DNA from 2 places in the Rossellomorea sp. y25 genome. Region 1 is predicted to be linked to the other one. Evidence: predicted binding sites of a transcription regulator. Region 1 holds the regulator's gene; the other holds the start of a gene.

Region 1 (16,157 bases):
CTTATCCTTCAGGCTGATGAAAAAAGCGTTGATTTGGAATATGAACTGTTCATTGGAATTCGTGAAAGAGTGAAAGAATTCATTCCCCGCCTTCAGAAGCTTGCGAAGCTCGTAAGTGAATTGGACGTTCTTCAATGTTTTGCAACGGTCAGTGAAAAGCGTCATTACACCCGCCCTGTTTTTAATGACGAAAGAAGAATCCTGCTGAGGGATGGACGTCATCCAGTTGTGGAAAAGGTTATGGGTGCTCAGGAATATGTTCCGAATGACTGCTATATGGATCAAGAAAGAGAAGTCTTTCTTATTACAGGACCGAATATGTCGGGGAAAAGTACCTATATGAGACAGGTAGCTTTAACCAGTATTCTTGCTCAAATTGGCTGTTATGTTCCTGCGAGTGAGGCAAACCTGCCAATCTTCGATCAAGTATTCACACGCATCGGGGCAGCCGATGATCTGATTTCAGGTCAAAGTACGTTTATGGTTGAGATGTTAGAGGCGAGAAATGCGATCATCCACGCGACTCAGCAAAGTTTGATATTATTTGATGAAATTGGTCGCGGTACCTCCACTTATGATGGAATGGCACTTGCCCAGGCGATTATTGAATACATTCATGATCATATAGGAGCGAAAACCTTATTCTCTACTCACTATCATGAATTGACCGTTCTTGAAGAAGAACTACAAAAAGTGAAAAATGTGCATGTAAGTGCCATGGAACAGAACGGAAAGCTCGTTTTCCTTCATAAAATCAAGGAGGGGGCAGCCGACAAAAGTTACGGAATTCATGTTGCCGAGCTTGCTGAGCTGCCTAAGGTCCTGATAGAGAGAGCGAACGAAATCCTTCTTGAACTCGAGCGAAAGGAAGTGCCATCTTTTTCTAAAGAAGTGGCTGTAGCTAGGGAAACAGCTATTGATAAACAAAAACCAAATGAAGAAGAACTTGCCCAGCTTTCCTTCTTTACCGCAGAGAAACAGGAGAAAAAAGAAAATTTTACTTCTAAAGAGAAGAAATGCTTAGATGAGCTTAAAAAGCTGGATATTCTGGAGATGACTCCATTAGATGCAATGAACACCCTTTACGGAATCCAGAAAAAATTAAAAAACTAAAGGAGGTGAAACTGTGGTGAAAATATTTCAGCTTGATGATTCCCTCTCAAATAAAATTGCCGCCGGTGAAGTAGTGGAAAGACCGGCTTCTGTTGTGAAAGAGCTCCTTGAAAATAGCATAGATGCAGGCGGAACTGTGATCGAAATTCATATTGAAGAAGCAGGTTTACATTCGATACGAATCATTGATAATGGTGACGGAATTGAAGCAGACGATGTGAAGACAGCATTCAAACGCCATGCAACGAGTAAAATTAAAGACGAAAATGATTTATTCCGTATCCGTACTTTGGGATTTAGAGGTGAAGCCCTGCCCAGTATTGCTTCCGTTTCCCATTTTGTCCTGAAAACGAGCACGGGAGATGGTCCGGGTACATGTATCGAGCTTGAAGGTGGAGAAATTCATTCCCTTGAGAAAACGTCGTCAAGAAAAGGGACGGATATCACAGTTTCCCAACTGTTTTTCAATACACCTGCACGATTGAAATATATGAAAACCATTCATACTGAACTGGGAAACATTACGGATGTAGTGAACCGGATTGCCCTGGCGCATCCTAACGTTTCAATCAAGCTTCTGCATAACGGTAAATCTTTGTTACACACCAATGGTAATGGGGATGTCCTGCAAGTTCTGGCCGCTATCTATGGGATCGGAATAGCCAAGAAGATGGTGCCAATCCAAGTGAGCTCACTTGATTTCAAGGTAAAGGGCTATATCTCCCTGCCGGAGGTTACACGTGCCTCCAGAAATTATATTTCAACGATGATCAATGGGAGGTTTATAAAGAACTATGCTTTGGCGAAAGCGATCGGGGAGGGGTATCACACACTTCTTCCGATTGGGCGTCACCCTATCGTCCTTCTTAGCATAGAAATGGATCCGATACTGGTAGATGTGAATGTACATCCTTCCAAAATGGAAGTCCGCATAAGTAAAGAAAGTGAATTAAATACATTAGTTACTGAAGGAATCAAAAAGGTGTTTAAAAGAAGAGAATTGATTCCTTCAGGGTCCGTGGCACCAAGGGTTGTACAACCGAAATCAGAGCAAACGTTTATGAGCCTAGACCATTCGCATAAACCTCAACCGAAAGAAGAAAGTACGGGATTCAGAGGTGAGGTCCGTGAACGATTGCTTCCTAAGGAAGAGTTGGAAAAGCTTTATGAACCAGAACCACCAAGGGACGAATCCCATGAGGCAAAAATTCCTGTATCCGGTGAACCAGCAGTTCCGGACTTAATGGATTCCCTTGAGGAAGCAGTGGGATTCCAGGATACAAATGTGGAAGAAGTACTTGAAAAGGAAGGCCGCTCTCCTGGAGTTCCCCCGCTTTATCCTGTCGGCCAAATGCATGGTACGTATATCTTCGCCCAAAATGATCGTGGCCTATATATTATTGACCAACATGCAGCTCAAGAACGAATAAAATATGAGTTCTTTAAAGAAAAAGTGGGAGAGGTTGCGAAAGAGCTCCAAGAACTCCTGGTCCCACTTACTCTTGAATTTTCTACAGACGAGTATATTAAAATTAATGAATACCGCCATCTTCTGGAAGACGTTGGTGTGTTTCTGGAAGAGTTCGGCTACAATAGCTTTATTGTCAGGGCTCATCCTCAATGGTTTCCAAAAGGGGAAGAACAGCAAACCATCGAAGATATGATCGAACAGGTGTTAAAAATGAACCGGGTGGATATCAAAAAGCTCAGGGAAGAAGCAGCGATTATGATGAGTTGCAAAGGTTCGATCAAGGCAAACCATCATTTGCGAAATGAGGACATGCAAGCTTTACTGGATGAACTTAGAAGGACCAGTGATCCATATACCTGTCCCCACGGTCGACCGATACTTATCCACTATTCAACGTATGAAATGGAAAAGATGTTTAAACGTATAATGTAGGATCAGAACAGGGGGATGAACCAGCAGTAGTTCACCCCTGTTCTTTTTGTCTTTAACCAAAGTTGCTTTGGTGTTCTTTTTTAAGATGAAGATACTCTTCATCTTCTCTGGCAAGCTTCCACTTTGTTTCGAATACTGCTGCAGATGCAGCTTTCTCTTCGTCTATCTTTCTCTTCTTTAAATCTCCTTCTTTATTATACTTTTTCCCTCCTGGATAGTTGGCGTAACGTCGAGCTCTTGTATACCCCATTTGAAGAAACTTTCTGGCCATGTCCATTCCTACAAAATCATTTTCCAGTTTGTATTGGATAAACAACTCATATATCTTATTTGAAGATTCTTTGGCAATATCGGTGTTTTTAAAGCGCCAGTGGGGAAGGATTTCACTCTTATATGGTTCGACAAGTAATACACCCTGTTCCCCTCGTCCCACCCGATATTTTTCAGGCTGCTCCCGAAAATCAATCGTCTCGAAATCAAGATCATAATCAAATGCCATGTTCTTCACCTCCTGAATATCTTTTACCCCCCATGATCCATCGTCTAAACGAAGTTGTGTGCAGAAAAAAAGTTACCAGTAATAATGTTATGGTAACTAATTTCTTATTTAATAGCCCTTTCGTTTTTTACATATAGAATTTTTCAGAATGCATTTTAGTAGAAGGAATTCTTCTCACAAAAAGCTAATACTAAGATATAGTTATATTCAGAAAATTCAATATATGAAATAGGGGGAAATGGAATGAATGGAGGCATAGAGCTTCTAAGGGAGAAAAAGAATAAACGCCTTAAAATTATATTATGGACAGCGGGAACCATTCTGTTTATCATGCTTGGAGTCCTTATTTTTGCAAATTATTACATTGACAGATCGCTGCCTGTTACATCGGGTGCTATTTCATTAAAAGGTTTATCCCAAGATGTAGAAGTGATCAGGGATAAAGACGGCGTGCCCCATATTCTTGCTCAAAATGAAAAAGACCTTTATATGGCACAGGGTTATGTACAGGCGCAGGATCGTCTATTTCAAATGGACCTAAGCAGAAGACAGGCTTCGGGGCGATTGAGTGAAGTGGTCGGTGAGAAAGCAATTGATCGGGACAAGTTCTTCCGGACATTTGGTTTGCGGAGGGCAGCGGAGGTTTCATTTGCCGCATATCCGGATGAAGCCAAGCAGCTTCTCGAATGGTATGCCGATGGGGTAAACGCTTTTATGCAAGAAGCCACAGATGAAGGAAGGCTCCCTATTGAATTCACTCTGCTTGGCTATAAACCTGAAAGATGGACTCCCATCGATTCATTAACCATCGGTAAGTATATGGCATTTGATTTAGGGGGCCACTGGCAAGGACAGGCTTTCCGGTACTGGGCATTAGAAAACCTGCCAAAAGATAAAGCGTATGATTTGTTCCCTTCATACCCTGAAGACGCTCCTACCATCCTATCAGAAATAGGAGAAGTTCAGGTTGATATGGAGCAATCATTTGCCAGTGCTGTCATTCCACCGGAGTTTAATGGGAGCAACAACTGGGTGGTAAGCGGAGAGAAAACAGCCAGTGGTAAGCCCTTTCTAGCAGACGATCCCCACCTCTCATTGGGAACTCCTTCCATATGGTATCAGATGCACCTGGAATCACCACAAGTCAATGTGAGTGGAGTGATTTTTGCCGGTATTCCAGGGATCATCCTTGGTCATAATGAGCAAATTGCGTGGGGGGTAACAAATACGGGACCTGATGTTCAGGACTTATATGTAGAAAAACAAAATGATGAAGATCCTTCTCTGTTTTTATATGATGAAAAGTGGGAAAGGGCAACGATCATAGAAGAGCCCATTAAAGTAAAAGATGGTGACACCATTCCTTATAAAGTCACAATCACAAGACATGGACCGGTGATTTCAGAGTTTTCTCATCAAAATGAGAGTGGAAAGGTGCTTTCAATGAGATGGACAGCACTTGATCCAAGTCTGGAACTTCTCGCAATCCTTAACATCAATAAGGCAAAGGATTGGGATGAATTTGAAGAAGCCTTAAAGGACTTCCATGTTCCTACCCAAAATTTCGTATTTGCCTCAGAGGATGGGACGATTGCGTATAAGGCAAATGGGAAAATTCCAATCAGGAAAAAAGGGGACGGACTTCTCCCTGTTCCCGGGTGGGATCCTGATTATGAATGGGAAGGATTTATACCATTCGAAGAGCTTCCCAAAGTCATCAATCCAGAATCGGGTTTCATTGCAACAGCAAATAATAAAGTGGTTTCCGAAGAATATCCATATCACATTAGTCATCACTGGGCTCAGCCATATCGGTACATGAGAATATCTGAGTATTTAGAAGCAAAAAAGGATATCGCTCTTTCCGATATGAAAGACCTTCAAATGGATCAGATGAATTTACATGCACGTGAAATGGTTCATATTCTGATTGAAGATATGGAAAGCGGCTCATTAACAGCTAAAGAAAAAGAAGCTGTTGAGTTGCTGAAGTCCTGGAACAATAAAGATGATAAAAAACTAGCTGCTCCACTTGTTTTTCACCAATGGATGAACGAAATTTCCACTGGTCTATTTAAAAAGGAAATTCCAAAAGATATGATGAAACTGTTTGAAGGCCGTCAAAGTGTCGTGGATGAACTCATTCGGAAGGCTCATAACGGAGAGGAATCTCAGTGGTTTGTGGACAGGGGAGGATACAAGACTTTCCTGACAGCTTCACTTACCCAAGCATTAGACGAGCTGGAAGAAGAATATGGTTTTTCAATGAACGAGTGGGAGTGGGGAATGTATCATAGAGTATACTTTGAACATCCTTTATCGGGAGCATCTTCAGTTTTGAAATGGTTCTTAAATGACAGAGATCCTGTGGCAGTGGGAGGAAGTAGAGTGACGGTGGGAGCTGCAAGCTATAATGAGAGTGGAATCGTCAATCATGGTGCTTCATGGAGATTTGTTATCGATACAGAGAACATGAACAATGGCTTTCATATTGTAGGCCCTGGACAAGCGGGTCATTATAAGAGTGAATGGTATCATAATCAAATTAATGCATGGATTAATGGTGACTATCATGGAACCTCAATCTCCAACCCAAGTGGAGACACGTTAAAATTAAAAGCAGAATAACTAACTAAAACTGCTTGAAGGATTCCTTCAAGCAGTTTTACCTGTTCCATAAACGGGTACATTGACATCAATAAAGAAGGGAGGCAGAAAAAGTTTAATCTCTGAGAATAATAATAAAAGAAATGGACAAACTAGCAAGATGTGATTTCACAACATCTATCATTATGGTACGATAATATGTAAAGAATCATTTACATAGAAAGCAGTGAACGTATGACAAGATATGAGAAAGAGAAAGTGATTGTTCTTATTGGTCCGACTGCTGTAGGGAAAACCAATACAAGTATAGAACTTGCAAAGAGGTTTAAAGGGGAAATCATCAGTGGTGACTCCATGCAAATCTATAAAAGAATGGATATCGGTACCGCTAAAATCACCCCCGAAGAAATGGAAGGCGTCCAGCATCATTTACTTGATATTAAAGATCCTGATGAATCCTTTTCTGTAGCTGAATTTCAGCAGCTTGTCCGAAAAAAAATATCGGAAATACACTCTCATGGGAATATCCCTCTTATAGTAGGGGGGACAGGACTTTATATTCAGTCTGTTCTATACGATTATCAATTCACTGAAACTCCAGGTGATGAACACTATCGCGAGGGGCTGGAAGCAAGCCTAGAGAAGAATGGTTCCGGGTGGCTTCACGATCAGTTATTATCCGTGGATCCCGTATCAGCAGGGAATATTCACCGGAATAATACCCGCCGTGTTATTCGAGCATTGGAAATCTATCATTGTACTGGCAAGACAATGTCTGAGTATCAAGAAGCGCAATCCCAGGAGCTGCAGTACGATGTTGCTTTAATTGGATTAACCATGGATCGGGATAAACTTTATAAAAGAATCAACCTTCGTGTTGACTTAATGATGAAACAGGGTCTATTAGAAGAAGTTAAAGGGTTATACGATGAAGGTATAAGGGATGTTCAGTCTGTTCAGGCCATCGGATACAAGGAGCTTTATGATTATTTCGATGGTGAAGTCAGCTTGGAACGAGCAACAGAAAACCTAAAGCAAAATTCCAGAAGGTATGCAAAGCGTCAACTGACATGGTTCAGAAATAAAATGGATGTGGCCTGGTTCGATATGACAGATGAGAATCAGCACGCCGAAATTATCGAGGATATTTCAGAATTTATTGCAGGAAAGCTTCAATTAAAGTCGAATAAGTAATGTAGAGATAGAAGAGGAGGACTAACCATGAAACAATCCATTAATATCCAAGATCAATTCCTTAATCAATTGAGAAAAGAAAGCTCACTATGTACGGTATTTTTATTAAATGGCTTCCAAATCCGTGGTCAAGTGAAAGGTTTTGATAACTTTACCGTGCTGTTTGAATGCGATGGAAAACAGCAGCTTGTATATAAACATGCCATTTCAACATTCGCTCCACAGCGTAATGTCCAAATAAATTTTGAAGAGACAACCAATTAATTGTGAAAAAGCTTTCGAAAGCTGCCTCTAGGGGCAGCTTTTTTTGTAGTTATTATCGGATCCTTTTCTCATAAACGCCATGAATCTGAGTAAGGATTAACAGAATTAGTTAATGAAAAGAAATGTAATTGAATAGGATGATAAGAGAGGCTTTTTTTACGTCCCTCACTTACAATGCTACAAACTAGTTTTTAACAGCTATATAATGATGAACCTGTTGTAACATAAACGAAGCAAAACACTCCGTATTTCTTTTTATTTCTCGGGAAAGCGCAGGAATAGACAGAATTCTTCATATTTGTCGAAAAAATAGGTGAAGTATAGGCGTTTGTCACCCTAAAATCCTCAGGAGCGTATACTGTCTTTAGAATAGTGAGGTGAAACCTTTGGATCAACCAATGAGAATGAAAAATAATGGTCAAATCAGCATTGTATTGAATTCTCAAAAACGGAGTTCAGTACGAGATACGTTGAGGCATGAATCTCTTCCTCAGTCTCTCCCTCAAGAGCATGTCGCTTTAAAAGAAATAGAAGAAGAACTCGGATCTCTTGTGGGAATGGAAGAAATGAAAAAAATGGTGAAAGAAATTTATGCATGGATATATGTCAATAAGAAACGTGAAGCAATGGGGTTGAAAGCAGGAAAACAAGCACTTCATATGATGTTCAAAGGAAACCCCGGTACAGGTAAGACGACCGTAGCAAGAATCATTGGAAAACTGTTCTTGAAAATGAATGTACTTTCTAAAGGACATTTAATAGAAGCAGAGAGAGCTGATCTGGTCGGTGAATATATTGGACACACAGCTCAAAAAACAAGAGACCTTGTCAAAAAAGCCCTAGGAGGCATTTTATTTATTGATGAAGCGTATTCTCTCGGCAGAGGCGGAGAAAAGGATTTCGGGAAAGAAGCGATTGATACACTTGTCAAACATATGGAAGATAAGCAGCATGAATTTATCTTGATTCTGGCAGGATATTCGAGGGAAATGGATCACTTTCTCACCTTGAATCCAGGACTGCAATCACGATTTCCTCTCGTATTTCATTTTCCTGATTATTCAGTTGATCAGCTGATGGAAATTGGCAGAAGGATGTTAGAAGAGAAGGAGTATTTATTAAGTCACGATGCAGAAAGAAAGATAAGGGAGCATCTTCATTCAGCTAAAAATACACTATCTCCCATGGCATTTTCAAATGGAAGATATGTACGGAATGTATTAGAAAAGTCAATCCGTGCTCAGGCAATGCGCCTCCTAATGGAAAATTGCTATGATCGACATGATTTATTAACCATTCGCAGCAATGATCTGGTGTTTAACAAAGCTTCTTCTGAATGACCATACTTAGTAAACAATAAGAATCTAAGAATCTATGAAAAAAATGCATTCATAAAAGAATGCATTTTTTCATTAAACATGTGCTCTTAAGCTCCTATTCGGCAACCTCCATTTATATAAGTAGGAAAGTACTCGCAACGTCGTGGTAATGATGAATAAAGAGTACAGTTCAAAGGCTGAATGGACAATTCCCAGTCCAATGGCCGCTCCACAAAGAACCGCCCACACAGCATAAATCTCTGATCGAAGCACTAACGGTTTCCGGCCGGCAAGAAGATCGCGAATGATTCCACCGCCGCTTCCCGTCAATACGGCTGCCACAATGACAGCACTTATCGGGTGATTCATTTCAGAAGCGTATAGTGCTCCTTGGATGGCGAAGGCTGATAGACCTATTGCATCAAAGAAATTCCCCCATTTTCTCCAATGCTTAAGGAGATTATTAGGGAAAAGAAAAACGGCTGTTATAGATAGAAGGGCTATCTGAAATAACATGCCTTGTTCCCACAGAGCGGAAACAGGGACGCCGATCAATAAGTTCCGAATGGCACCTCCACCAAATGCTGTGACAATTCCTAATATATAAACACCAAGTATATCGTATTCCTCTTCCATGGCAATGATAGCTCCTGAAATAGCAAAAGCAATGGTACCAATAATGCTCAATACTTCCCATGTCATACACATTCCTCCTAACCCTATTACAATATGCTACATGCCAGTATGTAGAATGTGAGCGATGTTTTGTTTATTCAAACATACTGATTTTAACACGTTTGCACTTAATTGCAACCATTTTTCATTACCTTTTACATAGAGTTTACGAGACGAATTTGGTATGATGAAAATGATAATGAAACGTACAGAAAGAAGGATGTTTATTGAAGAATGAAGTGAAGGAAAAAGTCATTCTTGTTGGGTGTCAACTGGAGGAAGAAGACTTGCGTTTTCAGTATAGTCTAGACGAGCTTGAAGAGTTGACGGAAACGGCTCAAGGTCAGGTTGTGGCTATATTAACTCAAAAGCGGGATCGCGTTCATCCTGGTACATATATAGGAAAAGGTAAAGTGGAAGAGCTGGCCCTTTTAGAAGAACAATTAGAACCGGATATTATCATTTTTAATGGTGAACTATCTCCGAGTCAAATCAGGAATTTATCAAAAGATTTAAATGCAAGGGTGATTGATCGTACTCAGCTGATCCTGGATATTTTCGCTGGGCGCGCCCGTTCAAGAGAAGGGAAATTACAAGTAGAACTTGCTCAACTTCAATACCTTCTTCCTCGATTAATCGGTCAAGGGGCGTCTCTCTCAAGGTTGGGAGGAGGAATTGGTACAAGAGGGCCGGGTGAAACAAAGCTGGAAAGTGACCGTCGTCATATTCATCGCAGAATTGATGACATTAAGAAACAACTGCAGATCATAGTTGAACACAGAGAAAGGTATCGTGAACGGAGAAAGCGTAACAAAGCCTTTCAAATAGCATTGGTCGGCTATACAAACGCAGGCAAATCGACTTTGTTTAATAGAATCTCATTAGCAGATTCTTATGAAGAGAATCAACTCTTTGCTACATTGGACCCGATGACAAGGAAGATGCCCTTGCCCAGCGGATACACGGCATTACTTACGGATACTGTCGGATTTATCCAAGATCTCCCGACTACATTAGTAGCGGCGTTTCGCTCTACGCTGGAAGAGGTAAAGGAAGCGGATCTTCTTCTCCATGTTGTGGATAGTTCAAATCCGGATTACAGTCAGCACGAAAAGACCGTTCAAGCTTTATTAGAAGACTTGGACATGAATGGACTGCCTCAGCTAACGGTATACAATAAGAAAGATGTAATGGACCCTGACTTTGTTCCGAGTAGTGAATGGGATCATATAATGATCAGTGCCTTAAACGAACACGATCGCGGGCAGCTTTTATTAAAAATAGAAGAAATCGTGAAAAAACATATGACATCTTATCATGTATTCATTCCAGCGAGTGAAGGGAAGGCCCTTTCACAATTAAAGAATGAAACCATCTTAAGAAAACTGGAATTTATAGAGGAAAGCCAGGTTTATGAATTGACGGGCTATCACTTGGAAGATCATCCAATCGCAGGAAACATCAAGAAATTTCAAAGGTAGAAGGGAAACAAAAATCTCATGTATGAACAATTAGTGCACGGAACCATTCTAAAGCCACTGGTAACAAAAGTTGAAGCAAGCATTAAAGAAATTCATAAACAAATAGAAGAAAGAGCGGAAAAAAACCAGTTTAATGTACTTAGATCTTTTCAAAAGCATCGTGTAAGTGATTCTCATTTTATTCCTTCCACAGGATATGGGTATGATGATGCAGGGAGAGACACATTAGAAAGTATTTATGCAGATGTATTTGGGGGAGAAGCGGGACTGGTGAGACCTCAGATCATATCAGGCACTCATGCAATCTCAATCGCCTTATTTGGTGTACTTCGACCTGGGGACGAACTGGTGTATATAACGGGAAAACCATATGATACGTTAGAAGAAATTGTTGGTATTCGCGGAGAAGGGACCGGTTCTCTGAAAGACTTTCAGATTGGCTATCAAAGTGTTGATTTACTCGAATCAGGAAAAATCGATTTTGAAAAAGTGGCTAAAACGATTTCTTCCAAGACAAAAATGGTAGGGATACAGCGGTCTAAAGGATATGCCAATAGACCTTCATTTACTCTAGATGAAATCAAAGAAATGATTGATTTCGTTAAAGAAATTAACCCTGAAATCGTCGTCTTTGTAGATAATTGCTACGGAGAATTTGTTGAAGAAAGAGAGCCTTGTCACGTAGGTGCAGACTTAATGGCCGGTTCCCTTATTAAAAATCCTGGTGGCGGCCTTGCTAAAACAGGAGGATATATCGTTGGGAAAAAAGGATACGTAGATGCATGTTCATATCGAATGACCTCACCTGGCATAGGGGCCGAGGCCGGGGCATCTCTTTACAGTTTGCAAGAAATGTATCAAGGCTTCTTTTTGGCGCCACATGTGGTGGCACAGTCATTAAAGGGTGCCGTCTTCACATCCGCTTTCTTAACGGAGCTTGGCATGGATACAAATCCAAGTCCTTATGCACAACGAACAGATTTAATCCAGTCGGTACAATTCAATGACAGAGATAAGATGGTTGCATTTTGTCAGGCAATCCAGTTTGCATCCCCTATAAATTCTCATTTCACTCCATATCCCAACTATATGCCTGGCTATGAAGATGACGTCATTATGGCCGCAGGAACATTCATACAAGGTTCCAGCATTGAATTATCTGCAGACGGACCGATAAGACCACCTTACGTAGCGTATGTCCAAGGGGGGTTAACTTACGCCCATGTAAAAATCGCCGTTTGCATAGCAGTAGATAATTTGATTGAAAAAGGTTTAATCACTGTTGCGAACGGATAATAAAGTAGTAATTGGATAGTCTAATTTTGACTATCCCTTTCTTTTGATTTCTTATGTAAGAAAATCTAACATATGATTGACAGATCTCCTTACATTACATATAATAAGGTCAAGAAGGAAAGAAAAGGAGGAATCAAGATGAGCGGAAGTGAAATTCGTCGAACGATGGCATTATTTCCTATTAGTATTGTCATGCAGCTCACGGACTTAACGGCTCGTCAGATTCGCTACTATGAAGAGCATCAGCTGATCAACCCTGCACGTACTGAGGGGAATCGCAGGCTCTTTTCCTTGAATGACATTGATAAGTTATTGGAAGTAAAGGATCTGTTAGATCAAGGCATCAACATGGCTGGGATTAAGAAGATATTTGCTGTATCCAGTCATAATGAAAGTAAAGTGGTATCTGACGTAAGTAATGAAAAGGAAGAAAAAGCACGACAAGATCTATCTGATGACGAGCTGCGTAAATTACTCCGAAATGAATTGATGCATTCTGGTCGATTTACTAAAGCATCTTTGCGTCAAGGTGACATGTCTCGCTTTTTTCATTAAATAAAACCTTTAATAATCTTGAGGAGGAAATACGTAAATGGCAAAGTATACTAGAGAAGATGTTCTAAGATTAGCGAATGAAGAAGGTGTAAAGTTCATTCGACTGCAATTCACTGACATTCTGGGGACGATTAAGAACGTAGAAATCCCTCTGAGTCAACTTGAAAAGGCATTAGATAACAAGATGATGTTTGACGGATCTTCAATTGAAGGATTCGTTCGTATCGAAGAATCAGATATGTACCTATTCCCTGATTTAGATACTTGGTTAGTATTCCCATGGACAGCTGAAAAAGGAAAAGTAGCCCGTCTAATCTGTGATATCTACAATCCAGATGGCACTCCATTCGAAGGAGATCCGCGTAACAACTTAAAGCGCATCTTAAGCCAAATGGAAGAGCTGGGGTTTACTGACTTCAATCTAGGACCTGAGCCAGAATTCTTCCTCTTTAAATTAGACGTAAACGGTGAGCCGACATTAGAATTAAACGATAACGGTGGTTATTTCGATTTAGCTCCTACAGATTTAGGGGAGAACTGCCGTCGTGATATCGCATTAGAACTAGAAGAAATGGGCTTTGAAATCGAAGCATCTCACCACGAAGTTGCTCCTGGTCAACATGAGATCGACTTTAAATATGCAAGTGCATTAAGAGCATGTGATGATATCCAAACATTTAAACTAGTAGTTAAAACGATTGCACGTAAGCATGGTTTGCACGCTACATTCATGCCAAAACCACTATTTGGTGTAAATGGATCAGGAATGCACTGTAACATGTCCCTATTCAAAAATGGGGAAAACTCTTTCTTTGATGAAAAGGGAGATTTGCAATTAAGCGATACAGCTCGTCAATTCCTTGCAGGTATCATTAAACATGCCACTGACTTTACAGCGATCACGAACCCGACTGTAAACTCATACAAACGTTTAGTACCTGGATATGAAGCTCCTTGTTATGTTGCATGGTCTGCTCGTAACCGCAGCCCATTAATCCGTATCCCTGCTTCTCGTGGATTAAGCACACGTGTAGAAGTTCGTAGTGTTGACCCGGCGGCTAACCCATACCTGGCGATGGCTGTATTACTGGCAGCTGGATTAGATGGAATCAAAAATAATCTTCCAGCTCCTAAGCCAATCGACCGCAACATTTATGTCATGGACAAAAAAGAGCGTGAAGAAGCAGGAATCGTAGATCTTCCAGCAACATTACACGCTGCATTAGAAAACCTTAAAACAAATGAAGTAATCGTTAAATCCCTTGGAGAACACATCTTCGAACACTTCGTTGAAGCGAAAGAAATCGAATGGGATATGTTCCGTACACAAGTACACCCATGGGAGCGCGAGCAATACATTCAAATGTATTAATCCTTAAACAGTGGGTCGTAGCAAAAACGCTACGACCCACTGCTTTTTTATTCTTTAATAGTCTTCCAAATTACATAAAAAATTAAGCCGCTATTAAACATAGCGGCTTAAACCTATTAATGTACTTGACGATAAACTCCGACAACTTTTCCTAAAATGGATACATTTCGTAAAATGATCGGATCCATTGTTGAATTCTCTGGTTGTAATCGAACATAATCCTTTTCTTTAAAGAAACGTTTTACAGTCGCTTCATCTTCCTCGGTCATCGCTACGACGATATCTCCATTGTTCGCTGTTTGCTGCTGACGCACGATAACGAAATCCCCATCCAAGATCCCGGCTTCTATCATACTATCACCCATGATTTCCAGCATGAAGACCTGTTCATCAGAAGGTGCCATACGCTCAGGCAGTGGAAAGAATTCTTCTACATTCTCGACAGCAGTGATGGGTTGACCTGCTGTAACCTTACCGATTAAAGGAACGTTCACAACTCGCTGGCGTGGAATCGTATCCTCTTCAAGATTTAAAATTTCGATGGCTCTTGGTTTGGTGGGATCCCGGCGAATGAGGCCTTTACTCTCTAACCTGGCCAGATGTCCGTGTACGGTGGAACTAGAAGCAAGACCAACGGCTTCCCCGATTTCCCGGACGGAAGGTGGATATCCTTTTTCTCTTACTGCAATTTTAATATATTCTAGTATGTCTTGCTGTCTTTTAGACAATTTTGTCATGTTCACGCACCTCTATTATAGATCTTATGTTCCCATTATAGCATGTCTTTCCAGCTGATACAAACATAAGTTCGAATTTCTGTTGACACCAAACGAATGTTCGTATTACAATAAAAATAACAAAACAGAACAAACATTCGTATGGAGGTATTTTTTATGTTATCACACATTTGGAATCGTTTCTCTTACATTATTATATTATTTGTTTTAGCGCTTTTTTCTGCAGCCTATTTACTATTTGTCATGGCAGATCAACCGTCTTATCAAAGTATCACCGTTCAGGATGGAGACACGCTCTGGACTATTGCCAAACAATATAATGAAGAATACTCTATGACAGTGGAAGAATTTATCGCTTGGGTAGGAGAGGAAAATAATCTCACATCATTCTCGATCAAGCCCGGTGAATCACTTGTGTTACCTATAGAAAATCCGACATTATCCACCCATTCAGATTATGAATTGGTTATGAACGAAGAATAGAGGGATAGAAGATGAAGGCAGTAATTTACTGCAGAGTAAGTACAAAGAAAGACACACAGGAAACATCTTTGGAACGTCAAGAAGAGGAATTAGTGAAATTAGCACAAGAACACCAATACGAAGTGGCTGCTATCATAAAAGATCAAGCAAGCGGTTTTGAATTAGATCGTCCTGGTGTTCTGGAACTTCTTGATTTGATTAAAGGTGAGTCGATTGCGGCTGTTCTCATACAGGACGAAACAAGGATTGGCAGGGGAAATGCAAAAATTGCCCTCATTCATTGTCTATTAAAAGAGGAAGTTAAGATTATTAGTCAAACACATAGTGGCGAGCTTCACTTATCTGAATCAGATTCCATGGTGATTAATATCGTGAGCATGGTTGAAGAATACCAAAGGAAACTCCATAATTTGAAAATCAGACGAGGAATGAAAAGGGCAGTGGAAAATGGTTTTCAACCTCATAAAAATCTAAAGAATAAAGGGAATCTAGATGGAAGAGAGCGGATTGAAGTACCCGTTGAGGAAATTGTCAGGTTAAGAAAGAATGAACTGACTTTTGCTGAAATTGCAGCTACACTAAGAGGGTTTGGGTATGACGTCTCCAAAGCTACCGTACATAGGCGTTTTAAAGAATATATGGCTTCATTGGAAAATGCG
Region 2 (16,157 bases), 780 kb from region 1:
AGTTCCACTTTAACTCATTCTATGTAAGCGGTTAAATCCCTCTAAATTCGTCAAAAAATTTTTATATTGATTTATCTGTCGAAATTTTCTTAAAATGAAAGAGGGAGGGAAATTATGAATTTACCTAAAAATGCAACGATTATTGAAGTTGGCCCTAGAGATGGGTTGCAAAATGAGAAGAACTTTGTTCCGACTGATGTAAAGAAGGATTTTATTTTCCGACTGAAGCAATCAGGAATCAAGGAAATGGAGCTGACTTCGTTCGTTTCTCCAAAATGGGTTCCGCAAATGCAGGATGCCAGTGAAATCGTCGACTCCTGCATGACAATCGATTCCAGGGATTTTGTCCTTGCTCCTAATCAAAGAGGGATTGAACGAGTCTATGAAACAGGCTGCCGATCCGTGGCAGTATTCGTAGGCGTGAGTAACACCTTTAATCAGAAAAACATTAACAAGACAACGAATGAAGCCCTTGTAGGACTGGCTCCTCTTATATCAGAGCTAAAAGAGCGGGGCTACTTCGTAAGAGCCTGTATCTCTACCGCTTTCTACTGTCCATATGAAGGAAAAATCTTACCGGAGGACACCCTCTCTCTATGTAAGAAATTTGTTTCTTTAGGGGTGGACGAATTAAGCGTCGCTGATACGATTGGTCGGGCTAACCCTTTAGAAGCCCATGAACTGTTTGCTTTGCTGAAGCAGGAATTGCCTCATACGTTACTTACTGCACATTTTCATGATACACGGAAGATGGCCCTGGCTAATATCTTTGCCGCATTACAAGCGGGAGTTGACCGCTTTGACACTTCCGCCGGCGGACTTGGGGGCTGTCCTTTTGCTCCTGGTGCAACTGGGAATGTAGCGACTGAGGATGTTGTGTATATGTTAGAAGAAATGGGAATCTCCACAGGAATTGATTTAGGGAAGCTGGCTCTTGCCATCCAGCTGGTGAAGCCCCATGTCAGCCGCCCCATTGAAAGCGGTTACTACCGTCTGCATGAATTGAATCAATCATGAATACCACCTTTCTCCTTCGAGCATTCTAAAGTAGATAATACTTGAAGGAGATGAGTTCATGAGTCAAAAACGCGATAAAGGCTTCAGCCAAAAGGGCAAACCTAACTCAGATACGGTTTCTAACCCGATGGCTAAGGAAGAACTTGAAAAAGCCATTCATCCTACTAAAGGTCAAAATGCTAAATCGTAAGTAGCCATTCATGAAAGTGTCTCTTCTTAAGGGACACTTTTTCTTTGTATTCCCCTGTTCAAAAATTCCTCTTTTTTCCTCCTTTTGCTACAATATGAGTATGAATGATTTTGCTTGAGGTGATGAAGATGAGAAAGAAACTTGCCATCCTTGGCGGTACCCTTTCGTCCATAGGGCTGCTTGGGATTTACATTACGAATCGTTTTATGTACTTACCGAAAAAGGGAGATGACTTTATCCGGTCTCGTGAAACAGGATCGACCAGGCTGATAGAAGAGGATTATGCCTCACTTCCTAAAGAAGAGGTGCTGATCCCTTCACAATACGGATATGACATTAAAGCGATTTTTGTGAAGCCTCACCCCCATAAAAAATTCATGATCTTTTCCCATGGGGTTACAGAAAACAAGTGGAATTCGATCAAGTATATGAACCTTTTCATCAAACAAGGATTCAATGCTGTGATTTATGACCATCGCCGGCATGGGGAGTCCGGCGGGAAGACGACAAGTTACGGATATTTTGAAAAATATGATTTAAAGGCTGTTGTAGATGAGTTGATCCGACGGGAAGGCGAGGACGTTTTCTTCGGAATCCACGGGGAGTCCATGGGTGCAGCTACTCTGCTTTTATATGCAGGCAGTGTGGAAGATCGGGCAGATTTTTATATTGCCGATTGCCCTTTTTCCGACTTTGGTGAACAGCTTGCCTATCGTATGAGCGTAGAAGTGAAGATGCCTGCAAAATTTCTCCTACCCCTCGTTGGCGGCACCCTAAAGCTGCGACAAGGTTACACATTAAAGGATCTATCACCGATATCGGTTGTTCAAAACATCAGAAAACCCGTGTTGTTTCTCCACAGCACAAATGATGACTTTATCCTTCCTCAAATGACAAAGGATTTATTTGAAAAAAAACAGGGACCTAAAGAACTGTTTCTCGATTTTCGGGGCACTCATGCTCAATCGTATAATGACAACCCTGAGGAATATGAACAAGTGATTCAACGGTTTCTTCACCAATTTGTATTAAATGAAAGGGATGATGTCTCTTGATTCCAACTGATTTCAGATCAAAAATGCAAACCATGTATGGCGATTCAGGTGCAGTGTGGATTTCGAACGTGGAAGATCTACTGAAGTCTTTAAAAAATCGGTTCCATTTAACCTTCAGTGAGCCTTTTTCATTAAGCTATAACTTTGTGGTGCCGGTCCAGATCGGGCGTGAACGGGATGCCGTTCTAAAGGTCGGGTATCCGAACAACGATTTTTCCAATGAGTTTCATGCGCTTCAGGATTTCCAAGGGAAGGGCATGGTGGAGGTCATAGATTTTCATAAGGAAGAGGGGTGGATCCTGTTAGATCGCCTCACACCGGGCACTTCCCTTCACTCCGTTGAGGATGAAAAAGAGGTCCTGCATGTATTGTCCCGTGTTGCTCATCGTTTATGGCATAAGCCCGCGATCCTTCACGCATACCCTACCGTTCAATCCTGGTCAAATGGAATTGGGCGGCTGCGTGAAAAATTCAACGGAGGAAGTGGACCCTTACCTGAAGAGCTCGTCTTAAAAGCTGAAAACCTCTTTCCTGAGTTGCTCAGTACTTCCACAGATCTCTTTCTTCTACACGGTGATCTGCATCATGGAAATATTCTCTACTCGGAATCTTCCGGCTGGACGGCCATCGATCCTAAAGGGCTTATCGGCGAGAGAGAATATGACTGCATTCAGTTCATGTTGAATGAATGGAAGAAATGGGATGTGCCATTAGAACTGCTTCAATACAGGACCCGGACAATCGCTTCCCTTCTTTCCCTCTCTTATGAACGGTTGATTCAATACGGGTTTTGTCACTCGGTCCTATCTGCGTGCTGGTCTGTAGAGGATGCGATGGGTGGGTGGACGACTGGGCTTTCATTGGCCCGAATGTTTGAGGAGTTGATGAAGGAGAATGAGCTGACCCTTAAATTCTCCTAAGAGTCAGCTTCGTTTCTATTTATTCCCCTGGAAACAATAGAAAGTTCATTCTCCCATTAATGATCTGCCCAGGGCTTTTTAATTGAAATGTGTTACTTTGTGAAGAAAAATCAATTTTCAGTTTTTCATCGAGGAAAACCATCTTTGATCTTTCTACGAGGATCGGATAGCTGTTCGTTTCTATCTTTATATCTTCACCTTCAACAGGGTGATGGACAAACCATAAGGTAGGAATACCGCTTACAACACAGCCGCAGCCTTCTGTATCGTATTTCAATTTCAGGTGACCATTTTGGGTCCCTATTCTATCTTGAATCTTTTGGGTTGCTTCGTTCGTTAGTTCGATTTTCATTCGACGACCTCCTCTATCCCTTATCCTATCACATTTCATTTGTTTCCTTTAGAATATTGCATTTTTCCTGTTTTCAATTTACTATCGATAAGGGGGATTCTTTTGTATTTTCTAGAAAGGGTGGTTTTTCATGGCAAAAGCTCAAATTAAAGTGAATGATAATGGTTCTTTTCGTGTAAGCGGTGACGTGGAGCTAATTGACGCTGACGGAAATGTATTTCCAACGAAACAAGTGTTTACCCTTTGCCGTTGTGGCTTATCTACAAACATGCCGTTTTGTGACGCATCTCATAAAGGAAAATTCGAATCATGTGTGCGGGCAGAAAAAGTATTGGACGAAGAGTAAATGGAATGAAAAGAGAGACTTCACCCTTGTGAAGTCTCTCTTTTCATGGGGCTGTCAATCGAAAAAGCGAATGTCCACAACGCTTGCAAGTGGAATATAGTGTACGTCTTCGAACCTGTCTACGACGTGCAGCTTCCCTTCCAGTGAGTCGACGTGGTGAACGGTTCCAATCGATAATTGATGACGGTGCTTTACATAGTGAGTAATCGACACCAATTTGCCAAACTCCATCGCCTCTGACACGACTTCATTCATCCTGACCAGTTCCTGCTCGTCAAGTTCGATCCTCTTCTCGTGCGTATCTTCCTTTGCCCAATCCCTTAGGAGCTTCACATGCTCCGGCAGCATCATAGATGTCCATTTGATTCTTCCTCGATCGCGGATCAACTCTCTCACCTCCTATATTTATTACGATTTATGTCCACCCACCAGGCGGGCACGATGCCTTGCTGTTCCTGCTTCTGTATAGGATACGGCCCGGAGAAGGGCTGCCGATCCATATTTATTTCGGATGCGGTCCACTACATACCCTAGCTCCCGCTTCTCCCATCGATTCGGCTCGAACAAAGAAATCTGCAAGGCTCCATCATCTACAATATTTGAAAGAGCGATGTTGATTTTCCGTACAGTTTTCCCGTTGTAATTCTCTTCGAATAACTCCAGGCATACACGATATAAATCCATGGTGATATTGGTCGGCTCCTCGATGGTCCGCGACCGGTGAAACCCTCCACCAAATTCTTCGTGACTGTAACCGACGCCAAAGCTTATTGTTCTCCCCGACTTGCGATGGGTGCGGGCGCGTCTGGCGACTTCTTCACACATTTCTAAAATGACACGTTTGATTTCCTCTTTCTCCTTATAATCGCGAAGCAGGATCTGCCCCTTGCCAAAGCTGATTTGACCATCCATGATCGGAGCTCCTATTTCAGATAAATCAACTCCCCATGCGTGGTAATAGAGTTGATTTCCCATAACGCCGAACTTGGCCTCCAGCTTCTCCAGGTCATACTGCGCCAATTGGCCAATAGAGAAAATCCCCATGCGATTGAGCGTCTTTTCGAGGCGCCCGCCAATCCCCCACATTTCACGTAAAGGCGATAGCGGCCACAGCTTTTCCGGAACGTCTTCATAGGTCCATTCGGCAATACCCTCTTTTTTTGCTTCAAGATCCAGGCACAACTTAGACAACAGCATATTGGGACCGATTCCTATGGCGCACGGCAGCTGAAACTCCCTTTCCATATCATCTCTGATTTTACGTGCAACAGTCGTGGCATCTCCCCAGAGATTCGTCGCTCCATCAATCTTGATAAAGCTTTCGTCCACGCTATACGTATGAATGGCATCTTTCGGTACGTAGCGGTGGAATAACCGGGTCAATTCAGTCGATATCCTGACATACGTCGCCATTTTCGGCTCTACAAGCCGGATGCGCGGATCCTTTGGGATTTCAAACATCCGCGAGCCCGTTTTGATCCCAAAGTCCTTCTTCAACCTGGGTGATGCCGCTAACACAATACTTCCTTGGCGGTCCCTATCCCCTACTACAGCCAAATGGCATTCAAGGGGATCAAGACCCAGCATGACAGCCGAACAGCTAGCATAAAAGCTCTTCATATCGATGCACAGAATCTTGTGGTGTGGCAGCACACTGTAATCGACAGTCATATCCTCGTCCTCCATTTTACCTAAAATAGAACAAACGTTCTCATATAGTATATCTATGATTCTAACCGAATATACGTTCCCTTTCAACTTAAATAAATGGAAATGGAGAGAATAACAAGAAAAGCGGAGGCGGCTTGAGCAGGACCGACAAGCATAAGGCGAACATACCGGAAAGGCGCTCTTTGCCTTTTTGGTATGTTTGACTTATGACCTCGAGCCTCTAAGCCCTGCAGCTGGATCAAGAAAAGCGGAAGGGCTTTGCCTAGAGGCGACAAGCATAAGGCGAACATACCGGAAAGGCGCTTTTTGCCTTTTTGGTATGTTTGACTTATGACCTCGAGCCTCTAAGCCCTGCAGCTGGATCAAGAAAAGCGGAAGGGGCTCGCCCTGGGGCGACAAGCAATCAGGGTCACACCAAAGTCAAATTCTGTCGATATTTTTGTTATGAAATTCATAGTCGCATTTTCCTATAATTGCTAAAATTCTAATGAACACAAATTGTCAGGGCGAGGAGGAGTAACATGGCGAAAGTGATTGTGATGTATGAAAAGCCAAAGGATCAGGAAGGGTTCGAGGAATATTACTTCAACACCCATATGCCGATAGCTGGAAAGGTTCCTCATGTAAAAAATGCGAATGTACAGCGGGTGTTATCCAATCAAAATACGGATTTGTCACTCTACTTAATAACGGAGATCGAATTTGAAAACAAAGCAGATATGAAAGAAGCGTTTAATTCTGAAGAATGGAAAGCGGTTGGAGACGATGTTCCGAACTTCATGAAATACTTAGAGAAACCACCGATTATCACCATAGTCGATTAAGAATACTTACTCTGCCAAAAATAAGAAAAGCCAAAATCAACGTGTGATTTTGGCCATTTTCCCATCAACCTCTCCCGGCTTGGAATCCTGGATATTTCGTCATGCCCCCATCGGCGATGAGTGTCGTTCCGGTGACGTAGCTTGCCTGATCCGAGGCTAGAAAAGCTGCGCAGGAAGCCACCTGTTCGGGTTCCCCGATATAGCCCATTGGAATGAGTTTCTCCACTCCTTTTTTCTTTTCAGGATCAGAAAATTTCTCGGCATTGATGGGAGTGTCAATGGCCCCGGGAGCAATATTGTTTACCCGGATTCCATCGGGTGCGAATTCTAACGCAAGACTTTCCATTAATAATTTCACTCCACCCTTACTGGCTGCATAGTGCGCAAAGTGAGGCCACGGAATGATTTCATGAACAGAAGAAACATTGATGATCGATCCTTTGATGTTATGATCGAGCATGTATTTCGCAGCTTCACGGCATCCGAGAAATGTACCTGTTAAGTTCGTGTTGATGACCCTTTGCCAATCTTCAATAGGCAGGTTTTCAGACGGAACTTCATTTTCGATTCCCGCATTATTCACGTAGATATCAAGACGGCCATACGTGTCGTGCGCAAAATGGACAAAGCCCTGAACGTCTGCTTCTTTTGACACATCACCTTGAATAATGGAGGCTGTTCCCCCTGCTTCTTCGATTTCCCTCACTAGTTCTTCCGGATTTTCATCTTCTTTGAAATAATTAATGACCACTTTGCAGCCTTCACTGGCAAATCGTTTAGCAATCGCCTTTCCTATACCTGTAGCAGCTCCGGTTATAATGACAACCTTACCTGTCAGATCTGAATACATATCCATTCCTCCTTAATCTTTCGTAAAGCCTAATAGAACACCGCCGATAATGATAAGAACACACCCTGCAATGACGAGAAGGATTTGCTTTTTGGATTTCTTTTCACCTAAGAAAAACAAACCTCCAAGAGTAGAAATCACGATTCCCGTTTGAGATAGGGAAAAGCTTGTAGCCACTCCGATCCGTGGAAGAGCCAGAAGCAATCCCAGATTCCCCGTTGCCCACATAAGACCGGTTAAAATATTGCGTATAGTATATTTTGTAAAGGGCCTATGCCTGAAAGTAATGACAACCGCCCCAATAAACATTCCAATCGCCTGTGGTAAAATGGCTTCCCAGCCGTCAATATCAAACCATCTTAAAATGACGACATAGGCTATGTATCCACAGCTGGATAGCAATAAAGTTAGTAAACCCTTTTTAAGCTGAGATTGATCATCACCCTCGGATTTTTGAGTGAATGAGGTTAATACAACACCAATAATAAGAGCTAAAACGGCCCCGCTTCCGAGGAGGATCGTCTCTGTTGTTTTCCATTCTTTAAACACTAGAACGCCGAAAAGAGTCGTTCCAATCAGCTGCATTCCCGTTGAAATCGGAACGGTTTTCGCAACTCCGATGAACTTTACACTCGCTAACTGATTGACTTGACCGACTGCCCAGAAGACGCCTGAAATGAAGCCGATCCCCCACACAAATAACGTCAATTCCGGTGATTTGATGAAGAAAATGCCTATGGCAAACAGCAAGGAACCAATGGTAATTCCAACCGTTTGGCTATAAGCATTCCCTCCAAGTTTTACACTTACAAACACAAGACTTCCCCATGCTACTGCGGGGATCAGGGCCAAAAGAATCCCTATCATACATCCACATCCTTTTTCCAACAATAGTCATAGTTTTCCTCCGAAACAAAAATTCTAGCCGTTTAGGCTAGAAAATCATAAATATTTCCCGCTCCATGATGCATACCCTTATTTTGTCCGGTATAACCTCAAGGTGAGGTGAAAATATGAAGAATGGATCATGAAGATGATTGACAAGACGTTTTAACAATTTGAACATACGAAAGGTTAGCGCATTTACATGGAGAATCCGTCTCTCGTAACGATAGCGATCCTGGATCAGCTGGGGAAAATAAAAACATTTGATCACAAAGAAGAAAGCATTGGTCTATAAACCAATGCTTTCTTCTTTGTCATTTTGTAGATGTATGTATGGGCACAATCACCCGGTTATTGTCCACATTCACAATGACATGGACATCTCTGTCGATGGAAAGATCTTTGAATCGTAATGAATATAAGCCGGTGGGATTTTTTTCAACGGATTGGATGACCACCTGTGAAAACCGGGGATCTTTCATGACTAATCTGACCGCACTACCCTCGGTTTTACTTTGTTGATCCGTCAGAAAAACCAATTGATCTGCAGAAGCTCTTCGGGGGTAGGACTCCTGGAGCTCACCATCAAACGTCACACTCACTTTTTTGCCTATCTCTATGTCATCTTTATGTAGTTTTTTATCTTTGTCTGTCTTCATGAGGGTTTGGTCATTGAAAGAAAACCAAACATCATTAATAAGCACTTGATCGCTTTCAAGCTGGGTGACAAAGCCTATGAAATTTGCGCTGGCTTGAGATGTACTTACAGATGTTGAAGGACCACAACCGGTAAATAGAAAACAGAAACAAATGATCAGAACAGGCAAACACTTCTTCATAGACTCCCCCCTTATTAGATTAGACGAATGAGAGTATGGTTTGGTTTCACTATTTTTTGAAGAAAAGGTTATTTCCTACTTTTTCGACAAAAGATGGGAATAGTTGATAAATGACGCTCCCCATATTCATCCATCGTGGCAAATTGATTTCCCTCCTATTGGTAAAAAGGGCTTCCACGACTTTTTGAGCGACGTATGCAGGATCAAGCATAAACTTTTCTACATTCTTCACATACGTCCCGGATTCATCGGCAATGGAGAAAAAATCTGTGGCAATCGGCCCAGGATTAACCGCTGTCACCTTTACCCCGTATCTTTTGGCTTCCAATCTCAGGCTATTTGTATATCCTAACACAGCATGCTTAGAGGCAGAGTACGCACTCGACTTTGGTGAAGCGAACTTACCTGCCTGAGAGGCAATGTTAATGATATGACCAGAACCTTGTTCACGCATATAGGGAAGGACTTCTCCCGTACATGCCATGAGTCCAAGAACATTCACGTCCATCATTCCCTTCACATCCTGAAATGATGTTTCATGTGCTTCCTGGAATATTCCATACCCTGCGTTATTGATCAATGCATGGATCGGGCCAAAGTCTTTCAGGATGGCCTGGAATGTACGGGGGATTTCGTCGTAATCCGTTACATTTAACGGATACACTTCCACCTTACAATTGTATTCGGTTATAAGCCTCTCTTTTAATGCTTCAAGCAAATGGACACGGCGTGCAATCAAGGCAAGATTTCCGCCGTTTTCTACAACTTTGATGGCCATTTGTTCTCCGATTCCTCCAGAGGCACCGGTAATCACAATGGTTTTTCCTTTTATTCTACTGTTCATTTATCGTCACATCTTTCTAGGTAAAATAATGATAGATTCCATCATCCATTTCTTTCTTTATGTAGTGAAGGGATTCCAGGTAGTCTAATTGTCCGATTGTTTCAGATAGTGTCAGACCAAGTTCTTTTCGATATACGGAAGGGAATAATGTCTTACATATGTCGAATACGGTCAGCCGGTTACCATTGATCATTTCCAGAACACCCCGTGCTCTTTCATCCTGTTTCCCTAATCGCCTCGGAATTAACCCGTGAACATCCTTAATATTGTCCCCATGACCTGTGTAGGCAAGGGAAATGGGAATATCCAATAACTTTTTCAAGGAATCATTGTATTGCAGCAATGGCTTTGAACGCTCGGTTTCCCCTTCAAACGGTGGTTCAATTAATGGATTAGGGGAAATAGTCGCGAGTATATGATCTCCGGCTATCAAAACACCATCCCTCTCCCGGTAAAAGGATAAGTGACTCTGAGCATGTCCTAACGTTTCAATGATCGTCCAATCTTCCATTCCAGGAATGGCGTCCCCTTCTCTTATTTCATTATCTAATTTTCGATTCCCCATAAATTTCAAAGGACTCTTAAATTTATGAATTGACTGGAGATACTCTTGAGGTAATCCCGATTCGATCCCCAATTGAAGGAAAAAGCGATCATACACTTCATGAAAATAGTCATCACGATGCAGCCAAAACTTGTTATACTTGTGCCCAAAAATTTTAACAGAGGGAGAGAACCGATCAAGTAAGCCGGCATGATCCGGATGATGATGGGTCAAAACGATTTGATCAATATCTTGAGGTGTATACCCCAAAAGGGACAATTGCTCGGTCAGCTGTACCCAGGCCGATTCTGTAAGAGGCCCTGCATCCACTAAGGTCAAGGCATCCCCTTTCACTAAATAAACATTCACATCCCCTACGGCAAAAGGAGTGGACAGCGTAATTTTTGCGATATTATTCACTAAGGTTGTCATATTTTCACCACATTCTTCATAATAAAAAGGGGAGGCAGCGAAGATCGGACCGACGTGCCCTTCCCGTCTAGAAATTCATTACTCTTACGTTAATAGAAAATGAATGACTCTTCATTTAATAGTGTACATTTTTTCCTAACAAATGTCATTTTTAAAATGATTGAATAGACTGAAATAAACACTTGACAAATAAGCTATCTTTCTATGATAATCACCTATAATATACGTCTACTATCGGTAAATCATTTTACATAACACTAAAAGAAAAAGCGATGATAAAGACTAGTAATGAATAGATGATGTCAGAGATCGGTGCCCACCGGCTGAAAGGCACCGTCATCCCCTCTATTTGTGAACCTGCCTTTTGAGCGTCTTAAAGCAGAACGTTTTTCCAGCGTTACATGGAAGTGAAGTGTGTTCATTTCGTCCATTGGAATGAACAAAACAAGGTGGTACCACGGAAGCAGACCCTTTCGTCCTTTATGGATGAGAGGGTCTGTTTTTTTTTTCAAAAATGGAGGAGGAATGAACGAATGAAGACATTGTTTATTGGAGCAGGATCGATGGCTTACGCTTTAATGAGTGGAGCACTGAAATCAGGGGTCCTGAAGAATGAAAAAGTGCATGTTACCAATCGGGCCAACCAAGAGCGATTAAACGAAATCGTGCACGAATTCGGTGTGCGTCATGTAGAACATGATTCACCATACGACGTCGTCATTCTGGCCATGAAACCAAAAGACTTTCATGAGGCTGCAGATTCTATTAAGACCCACCTTTCAAGGAATACGATGGTCATTTCAGTTTTAGCAGGGATCACCATGGAACATATTAGCGACAAACTCACCTTTAACGGAGCCATTGCAAGAGCCATGCCCAATACGAGTGCTGCCATGGGAAAATCAGCTACGGCAGTATCGTTCAACCGGAACCTTTCTGACTCCCAGAAAGAATGGACGACAACACTATTTCAATCCGTCGGAACAGCAGTGGAAGTAGCGGAAGAACAATTAGACCTTATAACGGCCCTATCAGGCAGCGGTCCTGCTTATATCTACTATGTCGCGGAATTACTTAAGAATGCGGCAGTAGAGTTAGGTTTGCAGGAGGAACTCGCAAAAAGCCTCGTTAACCAAACGATTGCAGGGGCAAGTGCGATGCTGGAAGAATCCGGATTGGAAGCCCGGGAATTAAGGAAAAACGTGACCAGTCCAGGTGGAACGACTGAGGCAGGGATCACTAAATTGGAAGACCATCAGGTAAGAGAAGCGTTTTTCCAATGTGTCTCTTCAGCGAAAAACCGTTCTGAGGTACTTGGTAAAGAATTAAAGAAGCAGTCCTAAGCTATAACCCACCATGATTCGCAATTTTCATTATTCATTGATAAAATCAAAGCAAAAAAGAAGGTCGACAAATGATCCTCCTACTACTTCTACTATGCGCTGTTCTTATTGTCTGGATTTTTATCGGGATGGCTGTGTGGAGGGGTGTATCTACCATCTCTTCCATTGATGAGCTTTCCCATAGAACAAGTAATGGACCACTCCTATCCGTGATTGTTCCAGCTAGAAATGAAGAAGAAACGATTACAGACAGCATTCTATCTCAGCTGCAGCAGGATTATCAACAGATCCAATGGATACTCGTCAATGATCGTTCAACGGACGGGACTACGGAAAGACTCGAAGAATTAGCCGAAATGGATAGGCGAATCAGCGTAGTTCATATCGACTCACTTGAAAAGGGATGGCTAGGGAAAAATCAGGCATTATATAAAGGGTATCAGGTATCAGAAGGAGAACTCATCCTTTTCACAGATGCCGACGTCATATTTAACGATCCGAGTATCCTGACAAAAGCAGTGTCCCTGCTTCGAACACAGAAGCTGGATCACCTGACACTGGCTCCACATATTAAATCACAATCCTTCTGGTTAAAAAGCTTCGTTGCTTTTTTCTTATTCGGTTTTTCTTTTTATAAGAGACCTTGGAAAGCAAATGATCCCTCTTCTAAGGTAGGGATGGGCATCGGCGCCTTCAATCTCATCACACGATCGGCTTATGAGGAGATCGGTACTCACGAGGAGATTAAGCATATGCCCGATGATGATCTGCAACTAGGGGTCCAGCTAAAGAAACACCATAAAAAGCAGTTCTTCCTCATCGCCCTTAATTCTCTAGAAGTGGAATGGTATCGTTCCTTGAAGGAAGCCTTCAACGGATTGGAAAAAAACACATTTGCGGGTCTGCATTATTCCATGCTTCTCGTTTTGTTTGCCATGTTTGGGGTCTTCTCCTCTACTGTGCTCCCTTTCTTCACGATTTTTTCAATGGAGCCGGCCATTCGAATCGTGAGTATGTTGATACTGCTTCTCATTGGCATCACGTATTTAAAGGTAATAAAGCAAATGACGAAGGAGTCTCCCCTCCTTTTTCTTGCGTTACCTTTCACCGCCATGTTATTTATCTATTCTATCGGACGAGCTACGTTATTAACCTATAAACGAGGCGGAATCGAATGGCGTGGAACAGTTTATTCGTTTAAGGAACTGAAGCGAAAAAGGAAGTAAAGCACATTTCTTTCCGAACAAAAAAGGTGTTGTTATAATTCATGTGTAGCACTATTTAGCAACCCGAAATAAATACCACGTCATGGAAGGTGATTAAAATGAACGCAAAGCTATTTCAACCATATTCGCTTAAAGATGTAGAACTGAAGAATCGAATTGTAATGGCACCTATGTGCATGTATTCTTCCCATAACGAAGATGGAAAAGTCGAAAACTGGCATCGTACTCACTATACAAGCCGTGCAGTGGGTGGCGTCGGGCTCATCATTCAGGAAGCTACAGCTGTCACGCCCCAAGGAAGAATCTCCCCCCAAGATTTAGGGATTTGGGATGACGAACATATCGAAGGATTAAAAGAGTTAGTGGGCCTGATTAAGGAACAGGGCGCAAAGACCGGCATCCAGCTTGCTCACGCAGGAAGAAAAGCCGTCCTTGAAGGAGACATCCTTGCCCCATCTGCGATTCCATTTAATGAAGAGATGAAAACGCCCGTTGAAATGACGGCGAATGATATTAAAAAGACCATAACGGCATTCATCAAAGGTGCAGAAAGAGCGAAGAAAGCGGGATTTGATGTGATTGAAATTCATGGGGCACATGGATACCTCATCAACGAATTCCTGTCTCCGCTATCCAATAAACGTACCGACGAATACGGCGGATCAGCAGAAAACCGCTACCGCTTCCTTCATGAAGTCATTGATGGAATTCAACAAGTGTGGGACGGACCTCTCCTTGTTCGTGTTTCTGCCAAAGATTATCATGAAGAAGGATTGGACGTAGAAGACTATGTTGTGTTCGCCCAATGGATGAAAGAACAAGGAGTCGATTTAATCGACGTAAGCTCCGGTGCTCTTGTACCTGCGCGAATTCCAGTGTTCCCGGGCTATCAGGTGAAACTTGCCGAGACCATAAAAAAAGAAGCGAAGATCGATACAGGTGCAGTCGGACTGATTACAACAGGTATACAAGCCGAAGAAATTCTGCAAAACGAGCGTGCTGACCTCGTCTTACTTGCTCGTGAATTGCTTCGTGACCCATACTGGGCAAGAACGGCAGCCAAAGAGTTGGGTGTTGAGATTGAGGCGCCTAAGCAGTATGATCGCGGCTGGTAAGAAATGTTTTGTCAGACTTAATAAGAGAGTTGCATGCCGCCGGGCATGCAACTCTCTTTTCTATTCATACACTTTTTGGACCTCATACCTGAACCCTAAATAACGGTAGTTTTGTTTTTGATACATCAATCTCGGTGTATCTTCCCCATCCGCTACCAATATCACGGTCTTATCAGGGAATTGCTTCATCACAAATTGTTGAAGCCTTGCACCTATCCCCTTTTTTTGAAACGATTCATGAACCATCAGTCCATCGATTTCTGCTGTATGATCTTCAATGATCACATCCACGGATCCTGCCGGGGTCCCCTTATAGAAAGCGAGGAGATGCATCAAACGGGGATTTTGGAAATTCCTCTTATGCATGTCGACCTTTTGATTTGCAAAGGCTTCACCATACTCTAAATCCTGACTATATTGAAATGCCAGGTACGCATCCAATTCACTGTCGGTCACCGCTTTCACTTCAATATCAGAATTATCGTCTATAGAAGGAAATTGACCAGTTTCTATACTGTATAGTTCATTAAATCCTGATTCATATCCTTCACGTGTAAAATAATCCATTAATTCCTCTGTTAGTTTTGTATCCTGGGGAAAATAAAATTTCACATGCTTTTGCCCCTTTGATTGATGAAATTCTCTTAAAAAGTGAGCAGCCTCTTTAAATTCAGCCAACGTTGGATGTTTTTTGAATTCAAGAAAATTACTATCATACCTTGTTAACATTTCTGGAAAATGAATATGTTTATAGAGATCATTCTCTCCTATTTCATGTCCTGGATTATAGATATGCTCAAATGTGATTTCCTTCATTCGTACTCCCCTTTTCCTCTATGAACTTACTCCCAGATCCGTTGAACAATTGCCCCGTCTTCTTCGACTTTTACTACATACACATCAGGATTGGAAAGGGCGAACAGCTCATCATATCCGTATTTCTCATCAAACAACCTCAAAAGCAGCGTGGTTAAGTTTCCATGACTCACGCAAACAACATGATCTTCTTCTTTTTCTAAAACGTCTTCTATAAATGACCTTGCTCTCTCCGTTGCCTGATCATTCGACTCTCCGCCTGGTAACGCAAGGGAAAAATCCTCAAAACTGTCTTTTAATTTTTCCATCCAATCAGGAAGATCCTGATCACTTAATATTCTTTCTCCTAAACGTTCATCTTCCTTTATGGTTAGTCCCGACTGACTTGCAAAGGGAGCGATTGTTTCAATGGCTCTCACAAAAGGACTGGAATAAATCGCTTGAATGGTTCGTTTTTTTAAAAAAGCAGCCAGTTGGTTCGCTTGATTTTCCCCTGTTTCCGTTAAAGGCGCATGAAACGGCTGCCCTTCCGCTTTCGCGTGACGTACGATATAAATCGTCTTCATCCCTTCCCCCCCCCTACTTCTTTAAAGGTATGACATATTCCATAAAATCCCTGGCTATATACGTATCGGGAAACACGTCCCTTGCTTCCCTCTCCAACTCTTCCCATGACTCTTTTGCATATCGAGAGGAAATATGGGTTAAAAACAGCAATTTAGCCCCTGCATCTGAAGCTGTCTCTGCTGCTTGCTTTGTCGTCGAATGGAAATACTCACGGGCCATTTCCTCCTGATCACGATTGAAGGTCGCTTCATGAATGAGTACATCTGCTGACCTTCCTAAATCGACAGCACTCGAACAAACCCTGGTGTCTCCAAGAATCGT

Evidence for each region. Region 1 encodes LexA, which represses DNA repair genes until DNA is damaged. Its sites were predicted from a motif close to CGAACATATGTTCG; they were not measured.
Region 2: a site for LexA is predicted at 5,618-5,631, ahead of AAEM60_RS14605 (UV damage repair protein UvrX). Genes of this name have one in related genera too.

Annotation. Positions count from the first base shown of each region.
Region 1 is NZ_CP145886.1:2,096,111-2,112,267, forward strand. It holds gene mutS (DNA mismatch repair protein MutS) at 1-1,113, shown strand, start outside; gene mutL (DNA mismatch repair endonuclease MutL) at 1,127-3,016, shown strand; gene AAEM60_RS10440 (DUF4385 domain-containing protein) at 3,069-3,515, opposite strand; gene AAEM60_RS10445 (penicillin acylase family protein) at 3,771-6,143, shown strand; gene miaA (tRNA (adenosine(37)-N6)-dimethylallyltransferase MiaA) at 6,357-7,316, shown strand; gene hfq (RNA chaperone Hfq) at 7,344-7,580, shown strand; gene spoVK (stage V sporulation protein K) at 7,967-8,920, shown strand; gene AAEM60_RS10465 (trimeric intracellular cation channel family protein) at 8,993-9,601, opposite strand; gene hflX (GTPase HflX) at 9,802-11,055, shown strand; gene AAEM60_RS10475 (methionine gamma-lyase family protein) at 11,074-12,351, shown strand; gene AAEM60_RS10480 (MerR family transcriptional regulator) at 12,490-12,906, shown strand; gene glnA (type I glutamate--ammonia ligase) at 12,944-14,278, shown strand; gene lexA (transcriptional repressor LexA) at 14,395-15,015, opposite strand; gene AAEM60_RS10495 (LysM peptidoglycan-binding domain-containing protein) at 15,172-15,498, shown strand; gene AAEM60_RS10500 (recombinase family protein) at 15,510-16,157, shown strand, end outside.
Region 2 is NZ_CP145886.1:2,876,548-2,892,704, forward strand. It holds gene AAEM60_RS14570 (hydroxymethylglutaryl-CoA lyase) at 115-1,017, shown strand; gene AAEM60_RS14575 (hypothetical protein) at 1,076-1,207, shown strand; gene AAEM60_RS14580 (alpha/beta fold hydrolase) at 1,336-2,262, shown strand; gene AAEM60_RS14585 (aminoglycoside phosphotransferase family protein) at 2,259-3,182, shown strand; gene AAEM60_RS14590 (iron-sulfur cluster biosynthesis family protein) at 3,202-3,534, opposite strand; gene AAEM60_RS14595 (CDGSH iron-sulfur domain-containing protein) at 3,665-3,880, shown strand; gene AAEM60_RS14600 (YolD-like family protein) at 3,935-4,267, opposite strand; gene AAEM60_RS14605 (UV damage repair protein UvrX) at 4,289-5,551, opposite strand; gene AAEM60_RS14610 (EthD family reductase) at 6,073-6,375, shown strand; gene AAEM60_RS14615 (glucose-1-dehydrogenase) at 6,440-7,225, opposite strand; gene AAEM60_RS14620 (GRP family sugar transporter) at 7,238-8,089, opposite strand; gene AAEM60_RS14625 (DUF3221 domain-containing protein) at 8,425-8,949, opposite strand; gene AAEM60_RS14630 (SDR family oxidoreductase) at 8,999-9,793, opposite strand; gene AAEM60_RS14635 (MBL fold metallo-hydrolase) at 9,810-10,769, opposite strand; gene proC (pyrroline-5-carboxylate reductase) at 11,303-12,112, shown strand; gene AAEM60_RS14645 (glycosyltransferase) at 12,184-13,338, shown strand; gene namA (NADPH dehydrogenase NamA) at 13,437-14,453, shown strand; gene AAEM60_RS14655 (GNAT family N-acetyltransferase) at 14,514-15,269, opposite strand; gene AAEM60_RS14660 (histidine phosphatase family protein) at 15,296-15,835, opposite strand; gene rnz (ribonuclease Z) at 15,849-16,157, opposite strand, start outside.